2 regions of the Luteibacter sp. W1I16 genome follow, and region 2 is predicted to be linked to the other one. Evidence: predicted binding sites of a transcription regulator. Region 2 holds the regulator's gene; the other holds the start of a gene.
The links. The regulator FliA, encoded in region 2, starts transcription of late flagellar genes. The targets are predictions, from matches to a motif close to TAAAGTTTNNCNNNCNNNGGCCGATAA.
Positions count from the first base shown of each region.

Region 1: a site for FliA is predicted at 5,409-5,435, ahead of QFZ41_RS15775 (STAS domain-containing protein). Genes of this name have one in related genera too.

Region 1 is NZ_JBNDJJ010000001.1:3,592,153-3,607,860, forward strand. It holds gene QFZ41_RS15760 (hemagglutinin repeat-containing protein) at 1-2,349, shown strand, start outside; gene QFZ41_RS15765 (hypothetical protein) at 2,931-3,386, shown strand; one part of gene QFZ41_RS15770 (IS3 family transposase) at 4,041-4,858, opposite strand; one part of gene QFZ41_RS15770 (IS3 family transposase) at 4,858-5,116, opposite strand; gene QFZ41_RS15775 (STAS domain-containing protein) at 5,491-5,808, shown strand; gene QFZ41_RS15780 (response regulator) at 5,819-6,181, shown strand; gene QFZ41_RS15785 (chemotaxis protein CheA) at 6,219-8,183, shown strand; gene QFZ41_RS15790 (chemotaxis protein CheW) at 8,537-9,058, shown strand; gene QFZ41_RS15795 (methyl-accepting chemotaxis protein) at 9,140-10,852, shown strand; gene QFZ41_RS15800 (CheR family methyltransferase) at 10,856-11,731, shown strand; gene cheD (chemoreceptor glutamine deamidase CheD) at 11,728-12,387, shown strand; gene QFZ41_RS15810 (protein-glutamate methylesterase/protein-glutamine glutaminase) at 12,446-13,543, shown strand; gene QFZ41_RS15815 (methyl-accepting chemotaxis protein) at 13,560-14,738, shown strand; gene QFZ41_RS15820 (STAS domain-containing protein) at 14,750-15,055, shown strand; gene QFZ41_RS15825 (collagen-like triple helix repeat-containing protein) at 15,517-15,708, shown strand, end outside.
Region 2 is NZ_JBNDJJ010000001.1:1,056,599-1,072,306, forward strand. It holds gene QFZ41_RS04695 (translocation/assembly module TamB domain-containing protein) at 1-3,461, shown strand, start outside; gene QFZ41_RS04700 (M35 family metallo-endopeptidase) at 3,608-4,834, opposite strand; gene QFZ41_RS04705 (DUF2802 domain-containing protein) at 4,975-5,391, opposite strand; gene QFZ41_RS04710 (chemotaxis protein CheW) at 5,548-5,997, opposite strand; gene QFZ41_RS04715 (chemotaxis protein CheW) at 5,994-6,569, opposite strand; gene QFZ41_RS04720 (ParA family protein) at 6,566-7,354, opposite strand; gene motD (flagellar motor protein MotD) at 7,354-8,265, opposite strand; gene QFZ41_RS04730 (flagellar motor protein) at 8,262-9,002, opposite strand; gene QFZ41_RS04735 (chemotaxis protein CheA) at 9,004-11,115, opposite strand; gene QFZ41_RS04740 (protein phosphatase CheZ) at 11,123-11,764, opposite strand; gene cheY (chemotaxis response regulator CheY) at 11,775-12,176, opposite strand; gene QFZ41_RS04750 (RNA polymerase sigma factor FliA) at 12,208-12,939, opposite strand; gene QFZ41_RS04755 (MinD/ParA family ATP-binding protein) at 12,936-13,811, opposite strand; gene flhF (flagellar biosynthesis protein FlhF) at 13,871-15,202, opposite strand; gene flhA (flagellar biosynthesis protein FlhA) at 15,265-15,708, opposite strand, start outside.

The sequences.
Region 1 (15,708 bases), 2.5 Mb from region 2:
GGCATCAGCGAGGTCACGAGTGCGCAGGGTGCTGCCGGCGCAACGGGGATCAATATCCAGGTCGGCATCGGTGGCAGTAGCGCCAGTAGCAAGACCACGACGCATGACAGCACCTCCTATGGTGGTCACATCACCAGTGGCGGCAACGTCACCATCGGCGCTACGGGAGGCGATCTTACGATCATCGGTGGCGAGGTCACCGGAAAGAATGTGGCCTTGGCAGCCACCAACGACATTAACTTGTTGAGCCAGTCCGAGGGCCACAGCCTCAAGAACGATTCGAAGAACGCGTCGGGCAGTATAGGCGTCAGCTTCGGCTCAGACGGCTTTGGCATCTATGCGTCGGCTAGCGTGGGTAGCGGCAAGGCCCATGGCAACGGGAGTACGCATGCGGAGACGACCATCAATGCCGACGACAAACTGACCATTGTCAGCGGTAACGACACCACGATCGAAGGTGCGCAACTGAAGGGCGATCGGGTAGTCGCCAACATTGGCAACAACCTGACGATCCGCAGTGAACAGGACACGGACGACTACGCCAGCAAGACGATGCAGGCTGGTGGAAAGGTGATGGTCGGCCTTACCCAGAGTGGCTTCGTCAGCGGTAGCGCCTACTACGCCGCGAGCAAGGTGGATAGCCACTACACGAGTGTCAACGAGGTCAGCGGCATCAAGGCAGGTGAAGGCGGCTTCCAGATCGATGTGGGCGGAACGACGCACCTTGTCGGTGGGCAGATCGCCAGTACGGCGGGCCCGTCGAAAAACGTGCTGAACACAGGTGACCTGATTTGGGAGGACCTGCATAACGAGTCGAAGTACAGCGCCAGCCAGGTGAGCATCAGCGGCGGCAGCACGATGTCCAGCAATATCGCTGGCGCTATTGGCGGAGCTATTTCCATGGCGACGCCGCAGCACGGCAACAGCAGTAGCGATACAAAATCGGGTATTGCTGAAGGAACGATCATCGTCCGTAACAATCCGGACAAGGATCTGAGCGGGTTGGATCGTGGACCCACGCTTGACGACGCCGCGCTCAAAAACGGCTTCGACGAAAAGAAGATTCAGGAGCGTCAGGAGCTCGGGGAGATTGCCGCGGAAGTTGGTTTTCGCGCTGCTGGTGACGTCGCCGATAAGATGCAATGGGCCGAAGGAAGCCCTCAACGAACAGTGCTACACGGTGCAGTGGCTGCAGCCGTTGCCGCGTTGGGTGGAGGTGATGTAGGTAAGGCGGCCGCAGGAGCCATGGCCAATCAACTTGCCATCAACACGATGGCAGACTATCTGCAGAGCCATGGAGTGGAGCGCACCGACCCCGAGTTCAAGGCTCTCATGCAGGCAGGCAGTGCGGCCATCGGTGCTGTGGTGGGCGGTGACAGCGGGTCAACGGCGGCTCTCAACGGAACCAAATACAACTATCTGACGCACGCTCAGATCGATGACCTGAACAACGCGTTGGCGGCGTGTACTACCGAATCCTGCCGTTCCAATGCTGTTGCTGAGGCAAAAAAGCAGTCGGTGCAGAACGATGTGGCGCTGGCAATTGTTTGCAACGCTGGAGGATCTTCGGCCTGTTACCAAGGGCTTGGTGCACTGGAATCGTACACTGACAGTCCAGTTGTTCCGCGCGAGATGCATGGAGATCAGACGACCGATCATCATCTCGAGCAATCCGGGTACTTCGGCAATATCGGGTTCCTCGGCGGCGTCGCAGCTTCGGTCTATGCGAGTCTTCCGCAAGACGGTGAGACTGGCGCATACCTGTCTGGTGCGGGAGCAAAGTACGGTAATTCTCTCCTGCCATTCGTAGGAAATGATGAGGGGCCGAATCCAACCAATCCGTTCATTCCGAAGCAGCTCGGTGGCGCGTCCCCGCAGTATACGGATGGGATGTCCGCAGCGGCAGCGCAGGGGACTTGGGTCGGAGACCTTCTAGGAAAAACCACCTGGCTTCTCGCTGGAAATGAAGGCAAGGTGCCGGCGACCACTACCGTTGTTGAAGCTGAAGCCGGCAGTTGGCCAAATGTACCAACACTGGGGTCGTCTCCACAAAGTGGCGCGAACCCGCTCGCGGTTTACGGGCAGAACACGTCTAAAATGGTCCACCTGTTTGAAAATCCGACCCACAGTTTGGAGCCGATCGTTGCAAAATTTGGAAGTCCAGAGCAGGCTCTTGAGGCTGTGCATGAGGCTGCTCAGCAATTCGTTGGCAAACCCGGGACAGTTGTCACCACCTGGATGGATGTTGGCGGTACGCCTGTTTGGGTGCGAGGGACGACTGTGGACGGCGTCTTTCGTATCGGAACGCTGTCTGGTGATGTCAATAACTCGAAGTATCCTTATCCGTGAGAAGAGTGATGGACACTATTTCAGCCTTTGAGTGCCGCGTTATTCGGCTCGCATTACGGGGTGACGAAGATTGGATTCGGCAGCTCAGAGAGCAGATTCCGTACCTTTCGGTACTACGACGCGATGTCTTCGCTGGTGGAGTTACAACTCATCTTGCGTGTGACGAAAGGGCTATTCCGGTTGTTGTTCCGCGGGGAGGAAACGGTCTCCCAGTAAGTAGCTATCCTCCAACTGTCAATGCGATTCGCGAGTTACCTGTGCCAGCGCTGGCAAGTTTTGTCGTATGGGTTGGAAAGAATGGAAGGATAGTCGAACTTGAGGCACTGTCGTTGACAGACGATCTGTGGCCGGCGCAGGCGGAAGAAGGCTTTCACTCATTCCAGGATGACCAAGGAAACCCGCTTAATGTAGCCGAGATTCTCGCAGAATAAGATAGTTCCTACGAAGGAGAGATTTATCCTTGTCTCAAATCGCAACTGGACCTGTTGCCTCCCCTTAGCGTAGTCCGGACGTAACCAGAGGTGTTCTGGCAAACTAAGTCCCAACGAGATCGGCTATGCGCAAGAGAAATCGAGGTTTCAATGACCGGGCCGTCACTACAAGTGATCCAAAGGAAGTTGCATCTACTTTGCCTCTCCGATTATTCAGCAGAATCGTTTACGTCCGGACTTGTGGCGGTAACGGACACGCGCGGCAGATGGCAGGCCGCAGTAGATACCCTATATAGGTTGGCTGTCTGTCAACTGATCTGGTCGCCCTCGTTACCAGATGGGCAAGGCGAGGGTGAATACATCCTTTCTTACATCGAAGAACTTTCGAGGATCGATCCTTTTCCTTCTAACGACTTGTCAGACGCGTGGTTAGGCCTTGATGTCCTCGCCACGAAGGTAGCCAGAGACTGGATAGAAAAATTTGAAGTGATCGAGAATTTGGGTACCTTTAGTCCAGGCCTTGATGAGGTCCTGCGCGAACGGTTTTGTGAATTTGGGGTCCCGTTCGAGGTTTATCCCGTGAGTCGCGTGAAGCTGTTTGACTGACGAGAGAGAAGGCCTGATCACACCATGATTGACAATGTCTTCAATAGTTTGATGGAGCGTCGACTGGTCAACTGGGAAGTCGTCCGTCGAGGATTGACGGGTGTTCCGGGGCTACCCGACATCCTCTCACCTGACCGCGTCGCAATTTTTTCGAGCGTTAGGTTAGAGGTTGTGGAGTTCGTCAGCCCTTTTCTCACGCATGTTGTCGCGATGGCTACTGAGCCTCGTCTATCGACGAATGAGCTGTTGGCGATGGTCGAGCAGATTTGTGAGCGGACGGGGTCTGATCAGGTGCACGGACTTCGTTGCTGGAGATTGGGGTTCTAACTGAATTGCTGAGAGATCCGGAAGAAGATCCAATGTATGGCTTAATTCGGCTAGATGAGTTCGTTTTGACCTGGAGTGCAGTGGATATTGATTCCTCACTTCCAGGATGGATGGAGCAGCTCCGTGATTGGTTGCAAATCGAGGGGGCGGCACTCCAGGCGATTCAGGAATCTTCTCGGTCGTGAGAACTGACGCCTTTTGCTCGAGGATCTCGAGAAGTTCACGTAAAGTGGGAGGCCTGAAGCGGGGAAGAAATCGATCCGTCGCAGCGCGTCGAGCTAGCGACGTCCCCCCGCCTTCAGTAGCGGTCCGATTTTGAGTCCGGGATTAATGTAACTGTTTCGCGTAAGCAGCGGGAGTCAGTCCGCCGAGTGCTTTCTTCGGTCGCTCCTCGTTGTATTCCCGTCGCCAGTTTTCGATCTCGGTTCGGGCATGCAGAAGGCTGGGAAACCAATGTTCGTTGAGGCATTCATCGCGAAGCCTTCCGTTGAACGACTCGATGTAGGCATTCTGGTTCGGCTTGCCAGGCTCGATCAGTCGCAGCTGCACGCCGCGTTCGTGCGCCCATGCGACCATGGCCTTGCCGCAGAACTCTTTTCCGTTGTCGCTGCGAATGATTTTCGGCAGCCCCCGAGTGACGGCCAGGCGATCCATGACACGCGTTACGCCGATACCTGAGATCGCCCGCTCAATCTCGATGGCGACAGCCTCATGCGTGGCGTCATCGACGATCGTCAGGCATTTCAAGACGCGCCCTTCGGCGGTGCGATCGAAGACAAAATCGATGGACCAAACTTCGTTCGCGGCCGCGGGCCGGAGCAGTGGCTGCCTTTCGGCCGGAGGTACCTTTTTCCTTTTGCGCCGACGCACCTGCAGGTTCGCCTCCTGGTACAGGCGCTCAACTCGCTTGTAATTGACCATCTGTCCGGTCTGGCGGAGCTTGAGGTAGATCATGCCGACGCCGTAGCGTTTATGGCGATTCGCCAGCGCGCAGATCATCTCGCGCAGCTCGACATTGGGGTCGGGCCGCGGTTCGTATCGGTAAGCGCTTGCGCTCATGCCGGCGATCGCCAGCGACCGGCGTTCACTCAGTTCCTTGCCGATCAGATAGCGCACCAGCTCGCGCCGGTCCGGTGCGCTCACCATTTTTTTCGCAGAGCTTCCCTGATGACCTCATTTTCCAGAAGCTGCTCGGCCAGCAGCTTTTTAAGGCGTCCGTTCTCCGACTCCAGGTCCTTCAGCCGCTTGGCCTCGGGCACGCTCATGCCGCCGAACTTGCTTCGCCACAGGTAGTACGAGGCCTCGCTGAAGCCGTGTTTGCGGCACAGATCCTTGATCGGCATGCCGGCCTCGGCTTCACGCAGGAAACCAATGATCTGCTCTTCGGAAAAACGCTTCTTCACGTCCAATCTCCTTCTGGTGGGGGATTGAACTCGAAACCGGGGCGCTACTCAAATCTGGGGGGACGTCGGGGTATCAGTAGCGATTTAATTTCATTTGGACCTCTCTTTGGGATTGAGGCTCAGCAAACGTTTATTCGTCGCCTCGAGAGCCTTGGCCTTACTTACTATGAGGATTTCTTTGACCTCCACGTCGATAAGCCGGGCTGGTGCAATTTTTTAGTCTCGTACGCAGTGTAGTGCTGGATCCTGGGCTGGACTGCTGCTGAAAGCCTGGGCGCCGCGCAGATCCCCCTAAAGCTTTCCCCCACCAAGCCGATAAGCCCATCGAACGACCCCTCGGGCGCTGCCCACCAAGGGTCCCAACGGTACGGACGATGGCGAAGAAATCCTCCAAAGACACGCCCCGCGCCCCGCTCACGCTGGATGCGGACCTGCGCATCGGCAGCGCTCCGGCCCTACGCGAGACGCTGCTGGCCGCCCTGTCGGCGGGGCAGGCGGTCGAGATCGACGCGGCCGGCGTGGCCCAGACGGACACCGCCGCCCTGCAGGTGCTCGCGGCCTTCTCGCGCGATGCGCGTGCCGCGGGCGTTCCCGTGGCCTGGACAGGGGTCAGCGACACCCTCCGCCGTGGCGTGTCCACGCTCGGCCTCGATGCTTTGATTGAACTGCCGGCCCAAGCCGGCGTGAACTGAAGGTGCTCCCATGGCAAAGATTCTTGCGGTAGACGATTCGGCTTCCATGCGCAGCATGGTCGCCTTCACCCTGCGTGGCGCCGGTCACGATGTCGAAGAGGCCGACAATGGCCAGGCGGCCCTGGATTCGGCGGGTAACCACAAGTTCGACCTGATCCTCGCCGACGTGAACATGCCGGTGATGGACGGCATCACGATGGTCCGCGAGATCCGCACGCGTCCGGGTTACAGCGGCGTACCGATCCTCATGCTGACCACCGAGTCCAACCCCGAGAAGAAGATGGAAGGCAAGGCCGCCGGTGCTACCGGCTGGCTGGTGAAGCCGTTCGATCCCGACCAGCTGTTGGCCACCGTGGCCCGCGTGCTCGGTTAATCCGTTCCAAGACGTTCCGGCAATCCAGGGTCCACCCATGTCCAAAGTCGATCTGGCGCAATTCCACAAGGCGTTCCACGAAGAGAGCCTCGACGGTCTCGACGCCATGGAGCAGGCCCTCCTCGCGCTGGACGAGGGCGCCGACGATCCGGAACTGATCAACGTCGTGTTCCGTGCTGCCCATTCGATCAAGGGCGGTGCGGCGACGTTCGGCTTCACCGACGTGGCCGCCTTCACGCACGTGGCGGAAAACCTGATGGACGAGGTCCGCAGTGGCCGCCGTCCGATGGAAAAGGCCGTGGTGGAACTGCTGCTCCGTTCGGGCGACACCGTGCGCGACATGCTGGCGTTGTCGATGGCGGGCCAGCCAGCGGCCACCGCCGAGAGCCAGGCCTTGCTGGCCGAGTTGTCGGCCATGGTGTCCGGTGGCTCCGCCGCGCCCGTGGCCGCGAAGGCTGCTGCACCGGCCGAAGCGATCGAAGGCTGGGACATCGCCTTCCGTCCGTTCGACTACCTGCTGAAGACCGGCAACGACCCGGCGCGCATGTTCCGCGAATTCGCCGCCCTCGGCCCGCTGAGCGTCGAATGCGATGCCAGCAAGCTTCCCTCGTTGGCCGATATGGACGCGTCGTCGTCCTACCTCGGCTGGACGCTCCGCCTCGATGCCGGCGCCAAGCGCACGGCCGTCGAGGGCGTGTTCGACTGGGTGGACGGTGACTGCGACCTCACGCTGACGCCGCGTGTCGCCGCGCCGGCACCGGCCGCCGCCGCACCGGCTGCCGCCGCCGGGCCCCGTGCCGTGCGCGAGCCGGCCGCCAACAGCGAATCCAGCTCGGTCCGCGTCGGTATCGAGAAGATCGACACCCTGATCAACCTCGTCGGCGAACTGGTCATCACGCAGTCGATGCTGAGTCAGTTCCACGACGGTGTGGACGCGTCGCAGCTGGAAATGCTCCGCCATGGCCTCGCCCAACTCGGGCGCCATACGCGTGAGTTGCAGGAAAGCGTCATGAGCATCCGCATGCTGCCGATCAGCACGGTGTTCAACCGTTTCCCGCGCCTGGTCCGCGACCTGGCGCAGAAGCTCGACAAGAAGGTCGTGCTCGACCTCCGTGGCGAGACGACCGAACTGGACAAGACCGTGCTGGAGAAGATCGGCGATCCGCTGGTCCATCTGGTGCGAAATGCCATCGATCACGGCCTGGAAATGCCCTCGAAGCGCCTCGCCTCGAGCAAGGGCGACACCGGCACGCTGCGCATGGAGGCCTTCCATCGTGGCGGCTCCATCGTGGTGGAAGTGGCCGACGACGGCGCCGGTCTGAACCGCGACGCCATCGTGGCCAAGGCCATCCAGCGCGGCATCATCGCCTCGGGCGACGGCATGTCCGACGACGCCGTGGCCGATCTCATCTTCGAGGCGGGTTTCTCCACCGCCGCCACCACCACCGACCTTTCCGGCCGTGGCGTGGGCATGGACGTGGTCCGCCGCAACGTCATGGATCTCGGCGGCACCGTCGGCATCCGCAGCGTGCAGGGCAGTGGCACCACGTTCACGATCACCTTGCCGCTCACCCTCGCGATCATCGACGGCCTCACCGCCGCGGTGGGCGAGGAGACCTATATCGTGCCCTTGGTCTCCATCGTGGAATCCGTGCAGGTGAAGCCGGATGCTGTCCGCAGCGTGGCCGGTGGTGGCGAGCTGTTCCGTTTCCGCGAGCACTGGTTGCCGATCGTCCGCCTGTTCGACGTCTTCGGTTGCGCGGGCCGCCGGCGTGCGCTGGACGAGGGCATCGTGATCGTGGTGGAAGGCGAGGGGACACGTATCGGCCTGTTCGTCGACGAGTTGATCGGGCAGCAGCAGGCGGTGGTGAAGTCGTTGGAGGCCAACTACCGCCGGGTGGCCGGGATTTCCGGTGCGACGATCCTGGCCGATGGCTCGGTCGCGTTGATCGCGGATGTGACGGGGCTGGTTCGCATGCAGGGGCGGCGCAAGGCTGCTTGAGTCGCTGTGCTGGCTGCCTAAGTGGCAGCCATTTAAGAGGGCAGCCCGATGTGGTGGGAGCCGACCCTGTCGGCGATGGGTGCTTGCCCCAGGCTGGTGGGAGCCGACCTTGTCGGCGATGGGTGCTTGCCGTGACCTGGCCCGCTGCCGCGGGATCGCCGACAAGGTCGGCTCCCACCAGAGCAAGGCTCCCACCAGAGCAAAGGTTCGCCCGGAGTGGGCATCCCACCAGAGTCGCCCCTCCGGGCCTCTTGCCAAATCCGGCGTACTTCCCCCTCAAGTCCCTGCGGCAGCGGCCGATACCCCTGGGGAAGGGGTCCCGAACCGCCGATCCGATCCGCCGTGGGAACGACATGAATCAGCAAGCCAGCTACGCCACCGCTACCGATGCGTCCGATGAGGCCGCGCAATACCTCACCGTCAACCTCGGGAACGAGGAATACGGCGTCGATATCCTCGCCGTTCGCGAGATCCGTGGCTGGACACCGGTCACGCGCATTCCGCAGGCACCGTCCTATGTGCTGGGCGTGCTCAACCTGCGCGGCGCCATCGTTCCCGTGCTCGATCTGCGCCTGCGTTTCGGCCTGGCTTCCGAGGAATACACCGCCACCACCGTCTGCGTGATCGTGATGGTCGCCGGGCGTCAGTTCGGCGTCGTGGTCGACGCGGTCTCCGATGTGGTCGACGTGCTGCCGGCGGCGGTTCGCCCGGTCCCCGACATGGGAACCACGGTGGATACCGAATACCTCAAGGGCCTGACCTCCGTCGGCGAGCGCATGGTGCTGCTGCTCGACGTGGATCGCCTGTTGCAACCGCAAGACGCCCAGATGCTCGAGGTCGCCCTGGCCTCGCCGGAAGTGAAAGCCGTCGCCTGAGCCTACGAACGCCGGCGGCCACGGCCAGCCGGTATGTAATGCCCGGTTAGCCTTTGCCGCACTTTGCCGATTGGAATCGTGATGAAGAAGTTCAAGTTCAAAGTTCCCGCCCTGACCGTCCGCGGCCGCCTCTACGGCGTGCTCGGTTTGCTCACGCTCATGCTCCTGGGTGGCGCGGCCGTCGGCCTGGGTGCGATGCACTTCCAGAACGAAGGCATGCGCCAGATCTACGAGGAGGAACTGGTTCCTTCCGAGATGCTGACCCGCATCAACACGAACTCGCTGATGTCCTTCATCGTGCTGGGCGAGGCCGCGGCGAAGGTCGGCAATCCCGACCAGGTGAAGCAGAAGGTCGCCGAGTTCCAGAAGTACCAGGCCGACATGGATGCCACCAAGGCCGAGTTCCTGAAGATTCCGATGTCCGCCGACATCAAGAAGCTCTACGACAAGTGGCAGGCGACGAACGCCGACTACGCCCAGGCGAAGTCGGACATGGTCGACGCGTTGAACCAGGGCGACCAGGGTGCGTCCGACGTACTGGAACTCCAGGTCCGTCCGCTGCTGATGGATCGCCAGAACCAGCTGACCAAGGTGGTCGAAGCCAAGCGTGACGAGGCGGCCGCCATCTACGCCAAGGAGAGCGCGCAGTACAAGACTGTTCGTGCCCTCAGCATCGCGTCGCTCGCCATCGGTCTGTTCGTCTGCCTTCTGATCGCCGTGCTGGTGATCCGCTCGATCATACGCACCCTGGCGCAGACGGTGAACGTCGCGCACGAGATCGCCGAAGGCAAGCTGGGCCACGACATCCAGGTCACCCGCAGCGACGAACTCGGCCAGTTGCAGGCCGCGTTCCGTGCGATGGACGAGCGCCTCAGCGCCATCGTCTCGGAAGTCCGCCATGGCTCCGGTTCGGTCAGCACGGCCGCGCAACAGATTTCGCGCGGCAACGACGACCTCTCGCAGCGCACCCAGGAACAGGCCTCCAGCCTGGAGGAAACCGCCTCGTCGATGGAGGAAATGACCTCCACGGTGAAGCAGAACGCCGAGAACGCCAGCCATGCCAACCAGCTGGCCCGTGGCGCCCGCGAACAGGCCGAGCGCGGTGGCGAGGTCGTCGCGCAGACGGTCGTCGCCATGCGCGAGATCAACAGCTCGAGCAAGAAGATTTCCGACATCGTCAGCCTGATCGACGAGATCGCCTTCCAGACCAACCTGCTGGCGCTCAACGCCGCCGTGGAAGCGGCGCGCGCGGGTGAGCAGGGCCGTGGCTTCGCCGTCGTGGCGACCGAGGTGCGCAACCTCGCCGGCCGTTCGGCGAATGCCGCCAAGGAGATCAAGGGCCTCATCAACGACAGCGCGAGCAAGGTCAAGACCGGTTCCGAGCTGGTCGACCAGTCCGGCAAGGCCCTGGCCGAGATCGTCGAGAGCGTGAAGAAGGTGACCGACATCGTCGCCGAGATCGCCGCCGCCAGTTCGGAGCAGTCGGCAGGCATCGACCAGGTGAACCACGCCGTGCTGCAGATGGACGAGATGACCCAGCAGAACGCCGCGCTGGTCGAGGAATCGGCCGCGGCCGCCCGTGCGATGCACGAGCAGGCCACCGAACTCAGCCGTCAGGTCGCCTTCTTCCAGATCGCGGGACAGGCCTCGGCCAAGCCGGCGGGCAAGGGTGTCCGCAAGGACGTCGCCAAGGAAGAAATGGAAACCGTGTTCGCCGCCGTGCGCAGCGCGCCGGCCCCGCGTGCCCCGCGTCCGGCGGAATCCGCCGACGCCGGCGCGTGGAAGGAGTTCTGATCGATGAACGCGCTCGTCAACAACGGCGATACCGTCGGGCTGGCGAGCGCGACGGGGCCGAATCTCGGCGAAGCGGAATTCACCTTCCTCCGCGAATTCGTGCTTCAGCACTGCGGTATCTCGCTCGGCGAACACAAGCGCCAACTGGTTCAGGGTCGACTGCTGCGCCGGCTTCGCGCCCTGGGTCTCTCCGGCTTCGCCGGTTACTGCGACCTGCTGCGCCGCGATCCCGCTTCCGAGCTCGGCGAGCTGGCCAGTTGCATCAGCACGAACGTCACTTCGTTCTTCCGCGAGATGCACCATTACGACATGCTGGTGGACGAACTCCTGCCACGCTGGCTGGAGGAGAAGCGGGGCGGTGGCCGCCTGCGTATCTGGTCCGCGGGTTGCTCCACGGGCGAAGAGCCGTATGCCATCGCCATGGTCCTCGCCGAGGCACTCGAACGCACCGGCGCCAACGTCGACGCGAAGATCCTCGCCACCGACCTTTCGCCGCAGGCCCTCGAAGCCGCGCGCAAGGGCATGTACGCGATCGACCGCCTTGGCGGTGTGAGCGATGCCCGGCGCAAGCGCTGGTTCCTGCGCGGTGAAGGTGCGTACGACGGTTATGCGCTGGTGCATCCGCGCCTGCGCGAACTGGTCTCCATCCAACCGTTGAACCTGCTGCACGAGTGGCCGATGCAGGGCAAGTTCGACGCGATCTTCTGCCGCAACGTCGTCATCTACTTCGACAAGCCGACGAAGCAGCGCCTGTTTTCCCGTTATGCCGGCATGCTGGAAAGCCGCGGCTACCTGTTCCTCGGTCACTCGGAATCCATGTACGGACTGTCCGAGGACTTCGACCTGATCGGCCGGACGGTCTACCGGAAGCGTACATGAGCGACACGTTCGTCGTACAACCGCGAACCTTCCAGGGCTTCGATCCGAAGAGCGTGCTGCCGGGATTCGAGCACGTGCGCCGGTTCTGGGACCCGGCGCAGGAAGTGGTCACGGTGAAGATCCTGCCGGGCGAGTATTACGTCAGCACGCAGGAAGAAATGATTTCCACGGTATTGGGTTCGTGCGTTTCGGCCTGCGTGCGCGACGTGCGGCGCCGCATCGGTGGCATGAACCACTTCATGCTGCCCGAGCCGGCGGGCGAGCGAGACGGCTGGAGTTCCACCGTCGGCCGCGCGGCGCGCTACGGCAACGACGCCATGGAACAACTGATCAACGCCATCCTCAAGGCCGGCGGCAAGCGTGACGATCTCGAAGTGAAGATCTTCGGCGGCGGCCGCGTGCTCGCCACCATGACCGACATCGGCCAGCGCAACATCGCCTTCGTGCAGCGCTATATCGCCACGGAGAAGTTGAAACTGTGCGCGGCCGACGTGGGCGATATCTATCCGCGCCAGGTCCAGTTCTTCCCGGTGAGCGGCAAGGTCCGCGTGCGCCAGTTGCGCTCCACGCATGACCACAGCCTGGCCGATCGCGAGAAACGATACCTCAAGCGATTGGCCGACGATCCGATAAAGGGAGAGGTGGAGTTGTTCTGACGCGTGCCGTCGGGGGGCCTCGCCTCATCTTCGTTCCACCACCGAGTTGCAAGAGCCCATGCAGAAAGTACGTGTTCTCATCGTCGACGATTCGGCCCTGGTGCGTAAGGTGCTGTCGACCATGCTCGAGTCCGATCCGGGCATCGAGGTGGTCGGCACCGCCGCGGACCCGCTGATCGCCCGCGACAAGATCAAGCAACTCAATCCCGACGTGCTCACGCTCGACGTCGAGATGCCGCGCATGGACGGCCTGACCTTCCTCGACAACCTGATGCGCCTTCGCCCGATGCCCGTGGTGATGGTGTCGACGCTGACCGAGCGGGGCGCCGACGTGACCCTGCGTGCACTGGAACTGGGCGCGGTGGATTTCTTCACCAAGCCCGCGGCTGACCTGGCCAATACCTTCATGGAGCATGCGCCGGAGATCTGCGCCAAGGTGCGGCTCGCCGCTGGAGCCAAGCCTCGTGAGCGTGCCGCCGTGGTCAAGCTCGACGTCGCGCCGCGCCTTTCCGCCGATGCGGTGCTGCCGCGCGCGCAGACGGCGGGCAGCCGTGGTGGCACGCGGATCATCGCCATCGGCGCATCCACGGGCGGCACCGAGGCGATTCGTGTCGTGCTCGAGGCCATGCCGCCCACGGCACCGCCCATCGTCATCACCCAGCACATCCCGGCGGCTTTCAGCGGCCCGTTCGCGGCGCGCATGGATTCGTGCTCCGCGATGCGCGTATGCGAAGCCCGCGACGGCCAGCCGATCCAGCCGGGGCATGCGTACATCGCGCCCGGCAGCCAGCACCTGCTGGTGATGTGGGACGGCGCGCGCCACGTTTGCCGCCTGCACGATGGTCCGCCGGTGAACCGGCACAAGCCGGCCGTGGATGTGTTGTTCCGCTCCATGGCGGCCAGCGTCGGCGCCGCCACCATCGGTTGCCTGCTCACCGGCATGGGTGACGATGGCGCGCGTGGCCTGGGCGAGCTCAAGGAAATCGGTGCGCCGACCCTGGTCCAGGACGAAGCCAGTTCCGTGGTCTGGGGCATGCCCGGCGCCGCGTGGAAGGCGGGCGCCGCCAGTGAGATGTTGCCGCTAGACGCCATCGCCGCGCGCCTGCTCGCGCTTGCCAATACCCCCGTGCCCGCCGCCGCCCGCGTCGGCACCTGAACAACGAGACGTCATCATGTTGATCCCGAAGAACGAACACTCCGTCGGCTTCACCGCCAGTGCGATCGCGCTGGTACTGGTCCTGGTGTTCCATTCGGCCTGGGTCGCCCCGGTCGTGGTGGCCCTCCTGACCGCGACCTGGATCGCGATCAGCCTGCGTTCCGCCCCTGTGCCCGAAGTGGAAGTGGTGCTGAGCAGCCACGCCAGCGACGAAGCGTCGGTACGCGAAGCGATGGAAGACGTCCGCAGCGCCATCGTCGACGAACTCGGCCATGCCAGCCGCGAACTCAACCAGGCACTCGACCTTCTGCGCGATGCGGTGGCTGAACTGGGCGGTGGTTTCAACGGCCTCTCGCACAAGACCGGCAAGCAGCAGAAGCTGCTCAGCGAAATCATCGAGGGCGGCGGCAAGGGCATTTCGGTGCGGGACTTCGCCGACCGCACCGCCGGTCTGCTAGAACACTTCGTCGGCCTGATCGTGCAGTTGTCCCGGGAGAGCCTGCGCATCGTCTATCGCATCGACGGCATGGCGAAGGAAATGGACGCGGTGTTCGCGCTGCTGAAGAACGTCAACACGATCGCGGAAGAAACCAACCTGCTGGCGCTGAATGCGGCGATCGAAGCCGCGCGCGCCGGCGAGTCCGGCCGGGGTTTCGCGGTGGTGGCCGGCGAGATCCGCAACCTCGCCCAGCACAGCAACCAGTTCAACGAGAAGATCGGCACGCACGTGGAGCGTTCGCGCACGGCGATGGAGCAGCTGCGCGAGCTGGTCGGCCACATGGCGTCGCAGGACATGAACGTGGCGCTGTCCGCCAAGGGCGGCATCGACGAGATGATGGCGACCATCACCGAGTCCAATGCCCGCACCAGCGCGGCCGCCGACGAAGCCGCCTCGATCAACCGTGGCCTGGGCAACGACGTCTCCACGACGATCCGCTCCCTGCAGTTCGAGGACATCCTCAGCCAGTTGTTGCATCAGACCCGTTCGCGCCTGGTCGAACTCCAGGAAATCACCGCCGACTGCACCCGCGACATCGAGGAACTGGCCTGCGCGCCGTCCGACGCCAGCGAACTCGGCGCCCGCGCCCAGCGCGTCCGTTCCCGCCTGGCCGAGCAGCGTGAGCGCGCCCGCCTGCGCGCGCGCGGCCCCGCCCTCCAGCAGTCCATGGCTGCCGGCGACATCGACCTGTTCTGAGGAAAGCATCCATGGCCATCAACGTGCATCACGATACCGAACAGGGCTGCCTCACCCTTCACCTGGGCGAGCGCTTCGACTTCTCGATCCATCGCGCCTTCCACGACGCCTGCCTGGGCGATGTCAGCCCGGCACGCAGCTACGTGCTGGACCTGGAACAGGTCGTCGGCATGGATAGTTCCGCACTGGGCATGCTCATGCTCTTGCGTGAGCACGCGGGCGGCGACCGCGCGGAGATCCGCATCGTCAACGCGAGCGCCGACCTGCGCAACACCCTGCGCATCGCGGGCTTCGACAAGCTTTTCACCGTGCACTGAAACGGCATTTCGCCGGATACGGTTTCACGGAACGCCCCGGTTTGCCGGGGCGTTTTTTTATTTCCGCGTTTTCGGCTCCCTTCGCCCTCGCGTTGGTTAGGTGCGCGGCGAGTGGAGCTGCCGGGTGGGAAGCGGGCTCGCCCGCGATGCCTCGATTTTCGTGCTGGCGAACAGGCTTTGCGGTGAGGCTTGTCGCCGCTCGCTCGACTGCGGTGCATGGCCTCGTTCACTTGCCTGAGGGTGGCGAATCGCGGGCCAGCCCGCTTCCCACCCGCCAGCTCCCCCCGCCACCGCTTTTTGCCGAAAATTCATGGCGGAATACCCCCGGATTGCCGCTTTTGCGCACTTCGGCTGCCGGTCTGGGCGTCTCATGAGTACGGGTGTGACGAGGGTCACAGTCGATGTTCGGCTCCCATATGGCAGGGGGCACTACCCAGGGCGCATGCGCCCAAGGAGTGATCATGAGCGAGCAGAAATTCACGAAAATCCTTACCCGTACCTTGCTGGCGAGCTGCATCCTCGCCGCTTCGGTATCCATCACGGCGTGTAGCGGCCACGGCTCCACGCGGTCGGGAGGCGGTGCGGGCGGCGGCACGATCAACCCCGGCGGTGCGGGCGGGACGGGTGACGGCGGCGGCGACGGAGGCGGCGGA
Region 2 (15,708 bases):
ATGAACTCCGTGCCGACGGCATCGATGTCACGCTCGGTCCTCCCGTGCCGGAACCGGATACGGCATCGGAGCCGTTCTCCCTGAAGCCGCCGCTGGATATCGTGTTGGACAAGGTGAACGTCGGCCATGTGCGTGTCACGCAGGAAGGCAAGCCCTTGTTCGAGTCCAACTCGCTCGATCTCGCCGGCTCGTGGACCGCCGACGGTATCGCGCTGAAGTCCCTCGCGCTGCGCGCACCCGATGGCCAGGCCGACCTCGGCGGCATCCTCGCCATCGGCGACGGTTACAAAGGCGACGGCAAGGCATCGTTCGCCTGGAAGGTCGGCGAAGTGGATTACACGGGAGAGATCGAGGCGCATAGCGACGGGTCGAAGGCCCGTACCATCCTCAAGCTGCGGCTGCCCTTTGTCGCCCAGATCGATGCCCACCTTGTCCAGAGCGGCGACTACGCCTGGACGGCGAAGATCGACGCGCCGCGATTCGACCCGAAGCCGCTGCTCGGTGACGGCAGCCTGGCGTCGCTCGGCCTCGCGTTGCAGGGGTCGGGCGACCGTTACCGGGCGCAACTCACCGGCGATGTCGACATCAACGATTACCGCGTGCGTCTGGCACCCGTGAAAGCGGCGTTCGACCACGAGTACAAGCGCCTGACACTCGACGAGCTGACCCTTGCCTCGCCGCAGGTCAAGGGATCGCTCACCGCCCGCGGGACGGTCGAGATCGCCGCGCAACCATTGTCGGCCGACCTGGCCCTCGACTGGAAGGATGTGCTCGTGCCCGCCGATGTCGCCGGCCAGGATCTCGCCAGCGCCGGCAAGCTCACTTTCAAGGGCAGCGCAGAGGCGTATCAGGCGAAGGGCGATGTCGACATCGGGCCGCCCGGACGTATCGGCAAGTTCACGCTCGATGTGGACGGCACACCAGACCTCGTGACCCTGCACTCCGTGCAACTGAAGCAGCGCACCGGCACCCTCGCCGCCGATGGCACGCTGACCCTGCGCCCCGCCCTCGCGTGGAAGCTCGACCTCGAAGGCGATCGTTTCGATCCCGGGCAGCTCCTCGCCGAATGGCCGGGCGCGCTCGATCTCGATCTCTCCACCGAGGGCCGGCTCGAGAATGACAAGCCGCTGGGCACGCTCGAATTGCGCAAGCTCGACGGCACGCTGCGGAAGCGCCCGCTGAGGGGTGGCGGCAAGCTGACGCTGAAGCCGGGCGAGGTGGTCAACGGCAACCTCGAGCTCGCCTCCGGTGGCAGCACCATCCGCCTCGACGCCAAGGGTGACACGGCAAACGACGCCACGCTGAAACTCGCCATCGCGTCGCTGGGCGACTGGCTTCCCGACGCGGGTGGCAGGGTCACCGGCGACATTTCCGCGAAGGGGAACGTGCCGAAGCTGGCGGTCAAGGCGAACGTGCGCGGCAGCACCATCATCTACGCCGACCAGAAGATCGAAGCGGTCTCGGTCGATGCGGACATTCCGGACATCAGCACGCCGGGTGGCAAGTTCGACGTCGTCGGCACGGGGGTCGTCAGCGGAGGGCTGGTTTTCAGCCGGGTCGACGTCGTCGCCAACGGTAGCCAGGAACGCCACCAGCTCAGCATCGACGCCAAGGGACGGCCGCTCGCCGCGCAACTCATGCTCACCGGCTCGATGAAGAACGGCGGATGGAACGGCACGCTGTCCACGTTGAACATCGACTACCAGGGCCTGCCGCCCTGGCGCCTGCAGAATGCCAGCGCCCTGGCATGGAAAGACGGCGCGGCGAGCATGAGCGACCTCTGCCTTACCGCCGGCGATCCGCTTCTGTGTATCGCCGCGAAGCAGGACAGGGCGGGCAACCTTGACGCGAGTTATCGCTTGCGCCGCGTGCCACTCGCCTTGTTGATGACGGCCGCCGAGGCCTCGAACAGCCCCATGCGCGCCGAGGGCATCATCGAGGGCGACGGGAACATCCGGCGCACGGCGGCAGGCGCACTATCCGGCCAGGCGAACGTCACGTCCGCGCATGGCTCGGTGGCCTACGCGGATCGCGGCGACCGTCCGCTGCTCGTCTACGACAACCTTTCCGCCAACGCCCAGCTTGCGCCCGACAACCAGCGCGTGATCTTGCGCGCTTCGCTGAACGGTGGTGGATCGCTGGACGGCAACGTTTCGATCAGCGGTGCGCAACAGGCACTCGGTGGCACGGTCGCCCTGCATCTGAAAGACCTGTCGGTCATCGAACTGTTCACGGCGGAACTCGCCGAAGTGAAGGGCGCCCTCGATGCCAACTTCAACCTGGGCGGCACCATGGCGGCGCCCGCCATCACCGGCCAGGCCGTCGTCGGCGCCTTCGCCGCGGAAGTACCCAGTGCGGGACTCAAACTGAAAGACGGACGGATCAGCATCGACACCACCGACGCGAAGAACTACCTCGTCGACGGCACGGTCCGCTCCGGAGAGGGTACGTTGTCGATCAAGGGCAACGCGTCCCTCGGCACCGGCGCACAGATGCGCCTCGGCATCGAGGGTTCGAAGTTCACCGCCGTGGATATCCCCGCCGCGAAGGCTGTCATCTCACCTGCCCTGACCATCGTGCAGGATGCCAAGGGCATGAACGTCAGCGGCAAGCTCAATGTCGACATGGCGGACGTCGATGTCGAACGCCTGCCCGGCGCGGGCGCGACCAAAGCATCGCCCGATGTCGTCGTGGTCGACGACAAGCAGCGTGAGGCGACGGAGGAATCCGCACCGATCACCGCCGACATCCGCGTCGACCTTGGCAACAAGGTTCACCTTGTCGGCTTCGGCATCGACGGCCGCATCACTGGCCAACTGGATGTGCGCGAACGTCCTGGCCGCGCCACGACGGGACAGGGCCAGATCGGTGTCGACGGTACCTACAAGGCCTATGGGCAGGACCTGCGCATCGAACAGGGCCAGCTCCTGTTCGCCAGCACGCCGATCGACAATCCCGGTCTGAACATCCGCGCCGCGCGAACCCTGAATCCCAATGCCACCATCGACGAAGGCCAGAAAGTCGGACTCTACGTTTCCGGCACGGCGCGCCGTCCCATTCTCACCGTGTTCTCCAATCCGGTGATGGAGCAATCCGACGCCCTCTCTTACCTCGTCACCGGCAAGCCGCTGTCCCAGGTGAAAGGCGGCGAAGGCAACATGGTCGGTGCCGCGGCCCAGGCCCTGGGCTCCGCGGCGGGCGACCTGCTGGCGAAGAGCGTGGGCTCGAAGATCGGTGTGGACGATATCGGCGTTAGCAACAACGACGCTCTCGGCGGCACCTCAGCCTTCACCGTGGGCAAGTACCTGTCGCCCCGCCTGTACCTCAGCTACGGCGTCGGACTGTTCGACCCCGGCCAGGTCATCACGCTGCGCTACCTCTTCAGCCATCGGTGGAACTTCGAGGCGCAGAACGCGACGGATTTCAGCCGGGCAAGCTTCAATTACCGGTTGGAGCGGTAGCGGCGCCACCGCGTGCGTAGCACAACGTTGTGCGCTTCGGAGGTAGGCCGATAATGGACCGCTAGTTCGACGTGCGGCATGGATATAGCCGCCACGGGTGTTGCGAGGAGTATCGCCACGGCAAATCTCGCTGTATTTCGCACCCCTCATTCCCTATAGGTCATCGGGTGTTCAACTGTCGGATCGCGTTCATCGTACGGAGTGGTATCTACAACGAAGAATTCAACATTATCAGCGCTCCTGACGGCTTTCCATCTATCACTTTTTGCAAGGTTCTCGGCGGCGGGTCGCCCGTAGATATAGTCAGCCGTGCCTACTACGCGGTCATTGAAATGCGACATCTCATGCACCAAGGTGCCCACACGGGAAGACGGCAGACCTACCTCCTGCAGCTTAAAAAAGCTGTCACAGAAGTGAATTACATAGGGCGCATCCGCTTCACTCCATGCAGGCGTCGTCTCCGGATAATTTGGGCAACCGCACCGTAGAACAGGATTTCCGCTTACTGGATCCAAGAGGCGACGAAAGAGCGCGTGCACGATCGAGTACGCGTGACCATCGTTGCTCGCTACAAAACCTTCCTCCCCTAGATTGGGGTCTCCCGAGGTTTTTTGCCCGAACCAGCGCGTGTACCGGGCGTGCGGGACAAAAACGTTGTGCAACGTTCCGTCTTCCGCGTACTCACTCTTATAGCGGGATGACATGTAGACCCATGCACCGTAGATCGGGTCGAAGAGCTTCGAGTCCGCCGACTTGATGACTCCCAACTGCCCGCTGTCACAATCGGCGTCACCGATGGAGCTGACACGCTCGACAGGCGAATCGATATAAATCGCCGTGACGTTGGATGCGCTCTCTTTCTGTCGGTTACGACGAAAAGCGGCATATTCCTCCGGCGTTACCACGTCGCTATCCGGTTCCTGAACCAGAGACAGGACATAGCTGACGGCAAAAGCGCCACCTTGACCGTAGTCGTATTCCAGGCGGAGGTCCACATCTGCCTCCCTCCATTCTCCGGGGCGAAGGACAATGAACTGGTTGGCAAGAGCGCGCCCCGCGTTCACCCGCCGGCCTATGTAACGGACCTTCGCTCCACTCGCATCGGTGACGTCGAACAGAGGCTTGGCAAGCCGGTTGTCCGATTGCACGAATGGCGTATTCCATTCATAGATGGCAACGTCCTCGTCACCTTCATTCGCAACAGTGACGTGCACGATAGACGATCTCGACGCGTCAGACGGATAAGGCGTATCGAGCTTCACCGTTAATTTTTGCTCTGCTTTTGTACTTTCCGCGAGACAGGCCAACGCGGCGAAGAACACAAGAGTAGCCAAGCTCTTTGCGGACGAAGCGCCTTTATTCATTGCAGACATGAGTCTTCCATTTCTTCCAGAAGGCCAGGAAGGCTAAGCGCCCTCCGCCGGGATAGAAATGGAAGCATTCTGAGTTTAGGCCACGTCCTCAGCAATTGAGACGTAGGTCACGGAACTTGGTGAGTCGCCGTGATCGGGTATCAGCGCGATGCGTGCAGTCGATGCAACAGCTCGGCTTCCGTAAGCGAGATACCACAGGTCTCCGCGATGTCCTTGGCGGAAGCCCCTTGGCGAGCAAGTCGCTGCGCCAACGCAAGCGCACGATCCGTATTGCCACCCGGCTCGTTCGGCATCGTCACCGTCGGGCCGCGACGGACCTGATCCTCGATGTCGCCAAGCCGGTTCTCGAGGCGGCGGAGCATGCTGGAAAGCGCTTCGCTGGGGATGGCCGGTTCGGACGATGCCACCTGCGAAGGCTGGGGAGCATCGGCGACGGGAGACGGATCCTGCTGATTCGGCGTCTTCGGTATCGCGCCGAAACGGCGAAACAGGAACAGCAGGCCAGCCAGGTTGAGGATGGCCAAGACGATCAGCACGTATCCGATGGCGGCGTTCATGCGGGAGGGACTCCGTGGATTCGCGCTACACGGTAGCGGCGATGGGTGGTCGCGGCAAGCGTGCCCGCTGGCGCGGGATCGCCGCTGAAGCGGCTCCCACATGTCCTCGAGCTCCTCTCAGTTGCCTGTCCTCGGGCGCCTGTCCTACGCCGGGGCTCAGGCGCGGCAGAGCTTCTGCACATCGACCAGGGCGATGAAGCCGTCGTCGCGAGTGATCACGCCGCTGACCGGATCGTCGCGGCGCTCCGCACGGCCGGGCGGTGGCGGGTCGACTTCATCGGGATCGAAGGTCAGCATGTCGCCGATGACGTCGATGCGCATCCCGACCACGGTACCGCCGTCGTCGAAGACGATGACGCGCTGGGCATCTTCCTCGTCGGCACCGGCGGCGCCCTCGAGGCCGAAGCGGCGGCGGCCGTCGAGCACGGGGACGATCTGCCCGCGCAGGTTCACGACGCCCAGGACATCGTCCGGAGCGCCGGGCACCGGCGTGATGTCGCCGGGACGGATCACCTCGCGCACGCTGGTGAGCGACAGCGCATATCGCTGCCCCTTCAATGAAAAGCCGAGCCAGGCGCCTCGCCCGTCGCGTTGGGTATCGGTCATGTGCCCAGTTCCTTTTCCAGCCATTCGATCATCGCGGTGGTACCGACCACGCCACATTTGGGTTCGAGCGATATGCCGGCAAGCCACGGGCGCGTCGTGGCCGCCGTACGCCATTGGATCGCTTCCGCCTGAAGCTCGACCGGCTCTTCATCGACCACGCAGGCCAGCGCCCAGGTACGGTCGCGCAAGATGACCAGGGTGGTCGTCGGCGCGCCGGCCATGTCCGCCGAGAGGATCGCCGCGAGATCGACCACGCGTGCTTCGCCACTCGGGTGACGCCATCGCCCGAGGCAAATGGGATTCGCGGTGTTAGGCGGCGTCAGCGGCGGCATGGGCAGGAGGTGCGTCACATCGGCCATGGATACGGCCAGCCTGACGCCAGCGGCGACGCATAACAGGTAGCGCGGCTCGCCTGTTCGCGCCAGGTCCGGCGGAGAGGCGTTACGCCATGGCTCGAAGGAGACCACCTGCACCGCGCCGGCGGGCGCCGATTCATTCGCTGGCGCGGGCGTCAGCAGTTCCGCCAGATAGTCGGCGACGATCTGCTCCGCTTCGTGCATGGCCCGGATCATGCCGCGGCACCCGTCATCGACGAGATCGGCAGCGCCAGCAACTCGTCGAGGAGCTGGCGATAAGCCAGCCCGCCGCGCCGCGCCGCGGGCCATGACGCCAACGGAACCCCGGCGGCGCTGGCTTCGCGAATCTGTGTATCGGTAGGAATCACGGCTTCGCTCACGGCATCGCCATACTGTTCGCGCAACTGGGCGAGGCAGGCGCGAGAGGCATGCGTCCGCGCATCGTAGAGCGTCGGGACGATCGTGCGCGGCATGTGTTTCCCGCGCGAGCGCTCGATCATCGACAGGCTGCGCAGCATCCGTTCAAGGCCGGCGAGCGCCAGCGCCTCGGTCTGCGTCGGCACGAGCAGGCGATCACTCGCCGCCAGCGCGTTGACCATCAACACGCCGAGCGTCGGCGGGCAGTCGAGCAGCACATGATCGAAATCGGGCACGAGTTCGGCGAGCGCATGGGTGAGCACCAGCCCCATGCCGGGCCGCGTACCCAGCTGCCGGTCGAGCGTGATCATGGCGGCCGACGCAGGCAACACGCTGAGGCGATCCCACTGTGTCGCATGCACCAGCGTGCGCACGGGCAGCGGGTTGCCACCGATGCCGAAGAGGTCGTACACGCTGCCGTGTGCTCCGCCTTCCACACCGATGTATCCCGACAGCGACGCATGCGGGTCCATGTCGATCAGCAGGGTGCGCTTGCCGGACGCGGCAAGAAGGCTACCGAGGGCGACGGTGGTGGTCGTCTTGCCGACGCCGCCTTTCTGGTTGGATATGGCCCAGACACGCATCAGGGCGTCCCCACGGCGGACAGGTCGACGCGGTCCGCATCGCTATAGAAGCGGGCCGGAGCCGCCTTGTCGCTCATCACGACGATCAGCACGCGGCGATTGCGGTTGCGCCCTTCGTCGGTCGCGTTGTCGGCCGTGGGACGGAACTCGCCCCAGCCGATGATGCCGACGCGGTGCGGGTCGACGCCGGTCGTCGTCAGCAGGCGTGCGACGGTGGCCGCGCGGGCCGCCGACAGCTCCCAGTTGGACGGGAACGTAGCCGTCGCGATGGGCGTGTTATCCGTATAGCCCTCCACGCGCATGGCATTCGGGAAGGGCGAGAGGATACCGGCGAGCTTGCGCAATACATCCTCGGCCGGCGCCTGCAACTTCGCCACGCCGACGGGGAACAGGATGTCGGTGCGTACTTCGATTTCGAGCCAGTCAGGCGTCTTCCGGACACTGACCATGTTCTTGTCGATCAGCGGCTTCATCGCCCGCTGCACTTCGTCGGCGATCTGGCTGAGGCTCGCGGCCTCGGTCTTGCCGATGGCCGTGTTGGCCGCCGTGGCCGTGGTGACGCTGGCGGCTTCCTGGCGCTCGGGTGCGGCGCCCTCATGGCCGGGCAGCGGAAGGTTGCGCGGCGGAATGGGCACGTCGATCTTGGCGATCGGCGCGGCCGCGGGGGCGCGCGACTGGTTCGGCAGCGGGACCTGCGCGGCGGGCGTGGCCTCGCGGATCGGCTCGATGACCTTGCCGGTACCGTTGAATGCTTCGTTGATCGACTGTGCCATCACCCGGAACTTGGTTTCATTCACCGCGGAGACGGCGTACATCACCACGAACAGCGCGAGCAGCAAGGTGATCAGGTCGCCGTACGGAATCGCCCAGCGTTCGTGATTGATGTGCTCTTCGTGATGCCGCCGCTTCACGACAGGAATCCCTGCAGCTTGCTCTCGATGTGCCGCGGATTGTCGCCCTGCGCGATCGAGACCAGGCCTTCCACGAGGATTTCGCGCATCTGCGAACGGCGGCGGGCCAGGCCCTTGAGACGCGAAGCCATCGGCAGCGCGAGCAGGTTGGCGAGGCCGATGCCGTAGATCGTCGCGACGAAGGCGGCGGCGATGCCGTGGCCGAGCTTGCTCGGCTCGGCAAGGTTCTGCATCACGGACATCAGGCCCATCACGGCGCCGATGATGCCCATGGTCGGCGAATAGGCGCCGGCGTTCTCGAACACCTTGGCCGCCTCGATGTCGGTGTGCTCACGGGCCAGCACTTCCACTTCGAGCACGGAACGCATCGCGTCCGGCTCGGTGCCGTCCACCAGGAGCTGCAACCCCTTGCGGATGAAGGGGTCGGTTTCACGCTCGATCGCAGGCTCCAGCCCCAGCAGGCCGGTGCGGCGGGAAATCTCGCTCCAGCCGACGATACGGCTGACGAGGTTTTCCGATTCGATGTCCGGTGGGCGGTAGACCCAGGGCAACATGCTCCACGCGCGCTTCAACACGGCGCCGGGCGTCTGCACGAGCAAAGCGGCGAAGGTGCCGAGGAAAACGATGACGAACGCGGCCGGATTCCACAGGGCATCGAGGCTCGACCCCTTCAGGATGGTGCCCACGATGATGACCAGGAAGGCCAGGATCGTGCCGACGACGCTCACGATATCCATGTCAGACCGCCATCCTCAGTGAAGGCAATACCTGGCCACTCTCGTCGGCGAGGCCGGCGAGATCGAGCACGAGGGATATCCTGCCGTCACCGGTGATCGTGGCGCCAGCCACGCCGGGGACATCCTTCAGGAACGGCCCGAGCGGCTTGGCCATGACGTCCTCCCGCCCCAGCACCTCGTCGACGAGGCAGCCGAGCGTCTGGTGACCGATCTGCACCACGACCACGTGACCGCCCTTCCCCGCCGCGCCGGCCCAACGGCCGAGGTCGACGAGCGGCAGCGCGCGCTGGCGGTGCGCCGCGACGATGCGGCCGTCCAGTTCCTGGACCTGGCCAGGAACGAGCTCGAACACTTCGGCCACGTTGGATAACGGCAGCGACAGCAGCCGGTTGCCGACGCGGACCATGAGCACGCGCAGGATGGCCAGCGTCAACGGCACCGACAGGCGCACGGTGCTGCCGTGGCCCACGCGCGAATCGATGGACAAGGTGCCGCCGAGTTCGACGATCTTGGTCTTGACCACGTCCATGCCGACGCCGCGGCCCGAGATGTCCGAGACCTGGCTGGCGGTGGAGAAGCCCGGCCGGAACACGATCTCGAAGCACTCGCGCTCGTCGAGGCGCGCGGCTTGCTCCTCGTCCATCAGGCCTTTTTCCACGGCCTTGCGGCGCAGCACTTCGGGGTCCATGCCCTTGCCGTCATCAGTGACGGTGATGACGATGCGATCGCCATACTGGCCGGCAGCGAGACGAACGGTGCCAGCGCGCGGCTTGCCTTCGCGGGCGCGGGCATCGGGCATCTCGATACCGTGATCCACCGCGTTGCGCAGCAGGTGCACCAGCGGATCGGCCAGGGCCTCCACCACCGTGCGGTCGATATCGGTTTCCTCGCCCTCGGTCACCAGTTCGATTTCCTTGCCGAGCTGGCGGGCGAGGTCGCGAACGATGCGCGGGAAGCGCGAGAACAGTTTGCCCACCGGCTGCATGCGCATGCGCAACACGGCGTTCTGCAGGTCTTCCGCCACGCGCTCGAGTTCACCGATGGCGCGTTCCATCGGATCGTTCGTACCACGCGGCGCGAGGCTGGTGAGGCGGTTGCGCACGAGCACCAGTTCGCCTGCGGCATCGACCAGGCCATCGAGGCGGTGGGTGTCGACGCGGACGGTGGTGTCGGCGGTGGAAGCACCGCGTTTCTCCGCGGCAGCCGGAGCGGCCTTCACGGCCGCCCGCGTCGCGGGACCTGCCGGGACAGGCTCGGACGAGGCGGCGGCCGGAGCCGCGGACGGCGCGACCGGTGCGGGCGGCGCCGCGGCCGTCGCCACGGCGGAACCACTCGCGGCGCCAGGGGCGGCCGTGCCATGGAGGTTGTCGAGCAGGGCTTCGAACTCGTCGTCGCTGATCGCGTTCCCATCGGCGGGGGCGGCAGGCACCTCGGCTACTACCGGTGCGGAACCGGCGGCGGGCGCGGCCACGCCCGGAACGGACGGAGACGCATCGGCCGTCGCGTCGGCGCCAGGGGCGCCGGTGCCATAGAGGGAATCGAGAAGTGCCTCGAATTCGTCATCGGAAATGGTGCCCGAAGGCGCGGTCGCCGGTTCGCGATCGCTGCGCGCGGCATCGAGCATCGCTTCGAATTCATCTTCGATCGGATCGTACGGCCGTGCCTGCGCGGGTGCCGCCACGGGCGGCGCGGTCGGCAGGGTCAAGGCGGCGGGCGGCGCGGACACCGCCCGGCCAGGAATCAAGAGGCGGTCGAGCAGTGAACGCGGCGCAGGTTCGATCGGCAGGCCGCCGTCAGCGGCACGCATCATGTCGTTGAGGAGGTCGAGCGATTCCAGCAGCGCGTCCATGAAACCGGCGTCGAGCACGATCGAGCCGTTGCGTGCCTCGTTGAGCAGGTCCTCGCCCCGGTGGCAGAGCTCGACCATCGGGTTGAGGCCGAGGAAGCCCGCACCGCCCTTCACGGTGTGGAACGCGCGGAAGACCGCGTTCAACAGCTCCATGTCGTTCGGCGACGCTTCGAGATCCACGAGCTGTTCGCCCAGGCTCTCCAGCAGTTCACGCGCCTCGATCAGGAAGACGTTGAGCAGCTCGTTGTCCAGCTCCACGCTCATACGGCGCTCAGAACCCGAATTCGCTGAGGAGGCGATCGACCTCGTCCTGGCTGACCTTGTCGGCGGCCGGCGCGGCGCCGCCCGCCAGCGAGCCCGTGAGGCGCACCAGTTCCACCAGCGAGGATTCCACCTTGGCCATGAAGGCCTCGACCTGGGCCACGCGCTGGCCGGAGAGATCCTGCCAGGACTGGGCTTCGACCATCTCGCCGAAGCCGATGTCGCAACTCTGCGCGAAATCGCCCACGCGCACGGCCAGTGCCGTGGCCTGGGTCGCGAACGCAGGGTCGGCGTGACCGAGCACCAGCACCTCGTCGGCCTGACGGGCCAGCGCCTGGGCTTGCGGACGCAGCTTCTCGCTGAAATCGAGCGTGCGATGCGCGGCTTGCGAACTCATCTCGAGCACATCGCGCAGGTGCTTGCGCGCGTCGCTCATGTTGCCCGGCACGCCATCGTGCGAAATATCGGCGGCAAGACGGCGAGCGGACTCGTGCAGGTCGCGGGCGAGGTGGCCCAGGGCCATGAACAGGTGCTGTTCGCGGGTGCGCAGCAATTGGTCGAGCGCCTGCTCGAAAGAGACGCTGTCGTCGGCGTCGAGCAACGCGCGCAGTTCGGGAGCCACGTCGTGGCCGCTGGAAAGCATGGTGTTCATCGTGATTCCCTTAGCCCGCGGCCGCGGCGAGTCGTTCGAAGATCTTGTCGAGTTTTTCCTTCAGCGTGACCGCGGTGAACGGCTTGACGACATAGCCGTTCACGCCGCTCTGCGCCGCCGCGATGATCTGGTCGCGGTTGTTCTCCGCCGTGACCATCAGCACCGGCATGGCCTTCAGCGCTGCGTCCGCGCGAATCGCCCGGAGCAGGTCGATGCCTGTCATGTTCGGCATGTTCCAGTCGGTCACGACGAGGTCGAACGGCTGCGCGCGCAGCAGCGTCAACGCCGCGTTGCCGTCCTCGGCCTCCTGGATGAGGGTGTTGGTGAATCCCAACTCCACCAGGAGGTTCCTCACGATGCGTCGCATGGTGGAGAAATCGTCCACCACGAGGATCTTCATGTTCTTGTCCAAAACTCGTCTCCGCCTTGCTACCGCGCGTTCGTCAATGCTTGTCTTTCCAACCCGACATGCGTGCGCGGAGTCGAATGAGGGCCTGGCCATGGATCTGGCACACCCGCGATTCGCTCACTCCCAGCACCGCACCGATTTCCTTCAGGTTGAGCTCTTCATCGTAGTACAGCGACATGACCAGCTTCTCGCGCTCGGGCAATCCATCGATGGACTGCGCCAGCGCGTCACGCAGGCCTTGCTGCTCGAACAATCCATCCGGACCCGAGGCGTCCGGGTCGGCGACGTCGATCGCGGAGCCTTCGTCGCCTTCCGGCGCCGTCAGGCTCAGCAACCGCGCGCTCGCCGCGTCGGCCAGGATCTGGTTGTACTCCATGGCGTCGATGCCCAGTCGCTTCATCACTTCCGCGTCTTCGGCGTCGCCACCCGTCTCGTTCTCGATCTGCCTCGTCACCTCCGCGACCTCGCGCAACTTCCGGTGGACGGAGCGCGGGGTCCAGTCCGTCTTGCGCAGTTCGTCCAGCATGGCGCCACGTATGCGGATGCCCGCATAGGTTTCGAAGCTGGCCGCGCGAGTCGGCGAGTAATTCCTTGCCGCCTCCAGCAGTCCGATCATCCCGGCCTGCATGAGGTCGTTCGCATCCACGCTTGGCGGCAGCCGGCCCATCAGGTGATAGGCGATCCGGCGCACCAGCGGCGCGTGGTTCTTGACTAATTGATCCGCCGGGATACGCGTGATCTCGAGATATTCGGTCGCGACGCTCACAGTGGCAGCCCTCCCCCCAGATGGGACCGTTCGGCGAAAAAGCCGATGCGTCCCTGTGCCCGGGGTTCGGGTTCACCCCATGTATCGACCGACCTGGCCAGATTCTTGAATCCGACCGCCGACCGGCTGCTCGGCCAGGCATCGACCACCGCCGACTGGCGGCGGATGGCCTGGCGCAGGTACTCGTCGTGCGGAACCATGCCCATGAAATCCAGGGACACGTCGAGGAAGCGGTTTGTCACCCGTGACAGCTTCTCGAACAGCTGGCGGCCCTCCTGGGCATGCCGGACCATGTTGGCGACGATGCGGAAACGGTTCACGTCGAACTCGCGGCTCATGACCTTGATCAGCGCATAGGCGTCGGTCAGGGAAGCGGGCTCGTCGCAGACCACGACCACCACCTCGTCCGAGGCGGCGGCGAACATCGACACGCTGTCGGAAATCCCGGCGGCGGTGTCGACGATCAGGTATTCCGGTGGCAGGGGGTACTCATCGAAGGCGCGGATCACGGCCGCGTGCTCGATGTTCGGCAGCTGCGCCATGCGGCGCGTGCCGGACGTGGCCGGGATCACCTTCAGGCCGTGGGCGGCCTGGAGGATCAGGTCCTCGATGCCGCACTCGCCCCCGAGCATGTGCCCGAGGTGGCGGGTGGGCTGGAGGCCGAGCAGGACGTCGATGTTCGCCATGGCGAGGTCGGCGTCGAGGAGGACGACGTCACGGCCGCCCATCGCGAGCGCCATGCCGAGATTGACCGCCACCGTGGTCTTGCCCACGCCACCCTTCCCGCCTGCGACGGCGATGCTTCGGGTGGGTCGGCGGTCGGCGAGCCAGTTGAGTCCGGCGGCCTGGGTGGAATCGACGTGTGTGCTCATGAAGGAAGTCACTGCCGTAAGTGTTTGCGGTTGCGTTGCCGGGAAGGGTGGTTGCGCGATCAGGCCAGGGCCGGCGCCGCGATGCCGAAGCGCTCGGCAAGCAGGGCGTCGTCCGGTTCGTCGTTGCGCTGCTTGAGCAACTGGGCCGCGAGGCAGACCAGCTTGCGCGCGTCGGCCGAGGCGATGTCCTCGGGCACGCGCTGCCCATCCGTGGTGTAGTCAAGCGGCATCCGGTGCCGGATAAGAGCCGAGAGCGCGCCGCCGATCAGCGGGGCCTCATCGAGCTTGGTGAGGACCGCGCTCTGCGGCGCCAGCGGCGCGTAGGCGCGGATCGCGTTATCGATGGCCTGGGCCTGCGCGTTGGCGGCCAGCACCAGGCACACGCGCACGTCCGAGGTGGCGCGCAGTGTCTCGAACTGTTGCTGCAACTTCGGGTCGTTGCCGGAGAGACCGGCCGTGTCGACCAGCACGGTGTGCTTGCCGCGCAACTGGATCAGCACGTTGCGCAGGCTCGTCGCGTCATGCGCGTTGAATACGCGCACGCCGAGCAGGCGGCCGTAATGTTCCAGCTGCGCGCCGGCGCCGATGCGGTACTGGTCGGCACTGATCAAGGCGACGTTCGACGCCCCATGGCGCAGCACGGCGCGGGCGGCGAGCTTGGCGATGGTGGTGGTCTTGCCCACGCCCGTGGTGCCGACCAGGGCGGTGGTGCCGCCGCCGACCGTGTCGAAATTCCGCCCGCTGGTGCGGATGTTGCGCGAGAGCATGCCCAGCGGCAGGTAGCGCGCCTGCTCGGCGTTCATGTCGGCAGGCAGTTCCGCGCACAGCGCGCGCGCCACGTCACCGTCGATGCCCAGGCGGGTCATCTCGCGCAGCACGCGGGCACGCAGCGGCTGCTCGCGGTCCATCTGGTTCCAGGCGAGGGTCGAGAGCTGCACTTCAAGCATCTCGCGCAGGTTGTTGATCTCTGCGCGCACGCCGTTCACGGCGGCATCGTTGGCCGGCGCCACGGTGGCGGCGCGGACCACGTCGGCGACGCTGGCGGCGAGCGCGGCGCTCGACTGGCGCTGCGGTGCGTTGGTGTTCAGCGGCGTGCCCGACTTCGCGGCGCGCTCCACGGCGGCGGCGGTGGCGGCGCGTGCCTGGTCGATGCGGGCGGCGCGTTCGGCTTCATCGCGCGTGGCGCGGATCGGCGCTTCCTCGCGGGCCGGCGTGTCGAAACCGAAACCGGCCTCGCGCACCAGCGCCTCGTCGTAATCGAGCGCGGCGATGATCTCGATACCGTCGTCCAGCCGGCGCGTGGACAGGATCACGGCGTCCGGACCCTGTTCGTCGCGGACCTGGCGCATGGCCTGGCGCATATCCGGAGCAACGAATCGTTTGATTTTCATGCGTTCGATCCTGTCTTCATTCGTTCGGTCCGCACGGCGATTCCCCGCGCGGTATCTCGTTCCTATCGCCCGAGGGCCGTCACCAGCTTGACGCGCCGGTTGTCCGGAACCTCGTTGTACGCAAGTACATGCAGGTTTTGGGCCACATGCCGGGTGAAGCGCGAAAGCCACGGACGAAGTGCCGGCGACACCAGCAGGACGGCCGGTTCACCCGCCGCTTCCTGGCGGCGCGCCGCATCGGCGACGCTCTGCTGGAGGCGATCCGCGAGGCCCGGCTCGACCGCAGCGCCGGCGGGACCGCCACCTTGCAGGGACTGCAACAGGATCTGCTCCAGTTCGGGCGCCAAAGTAATGACAGGCACTTCCGTACCGAGGCCGGCGATCTCCTGCACGATCTGTCGACCGAGGGTGACACGCACTGCCGCCGCGAGGACGCCGGGATCCTGGCTCTGACCCGCATGCTCGGCCAGCGATTCGACGATGCCGCGGAAGTTGCGGATGGGCAC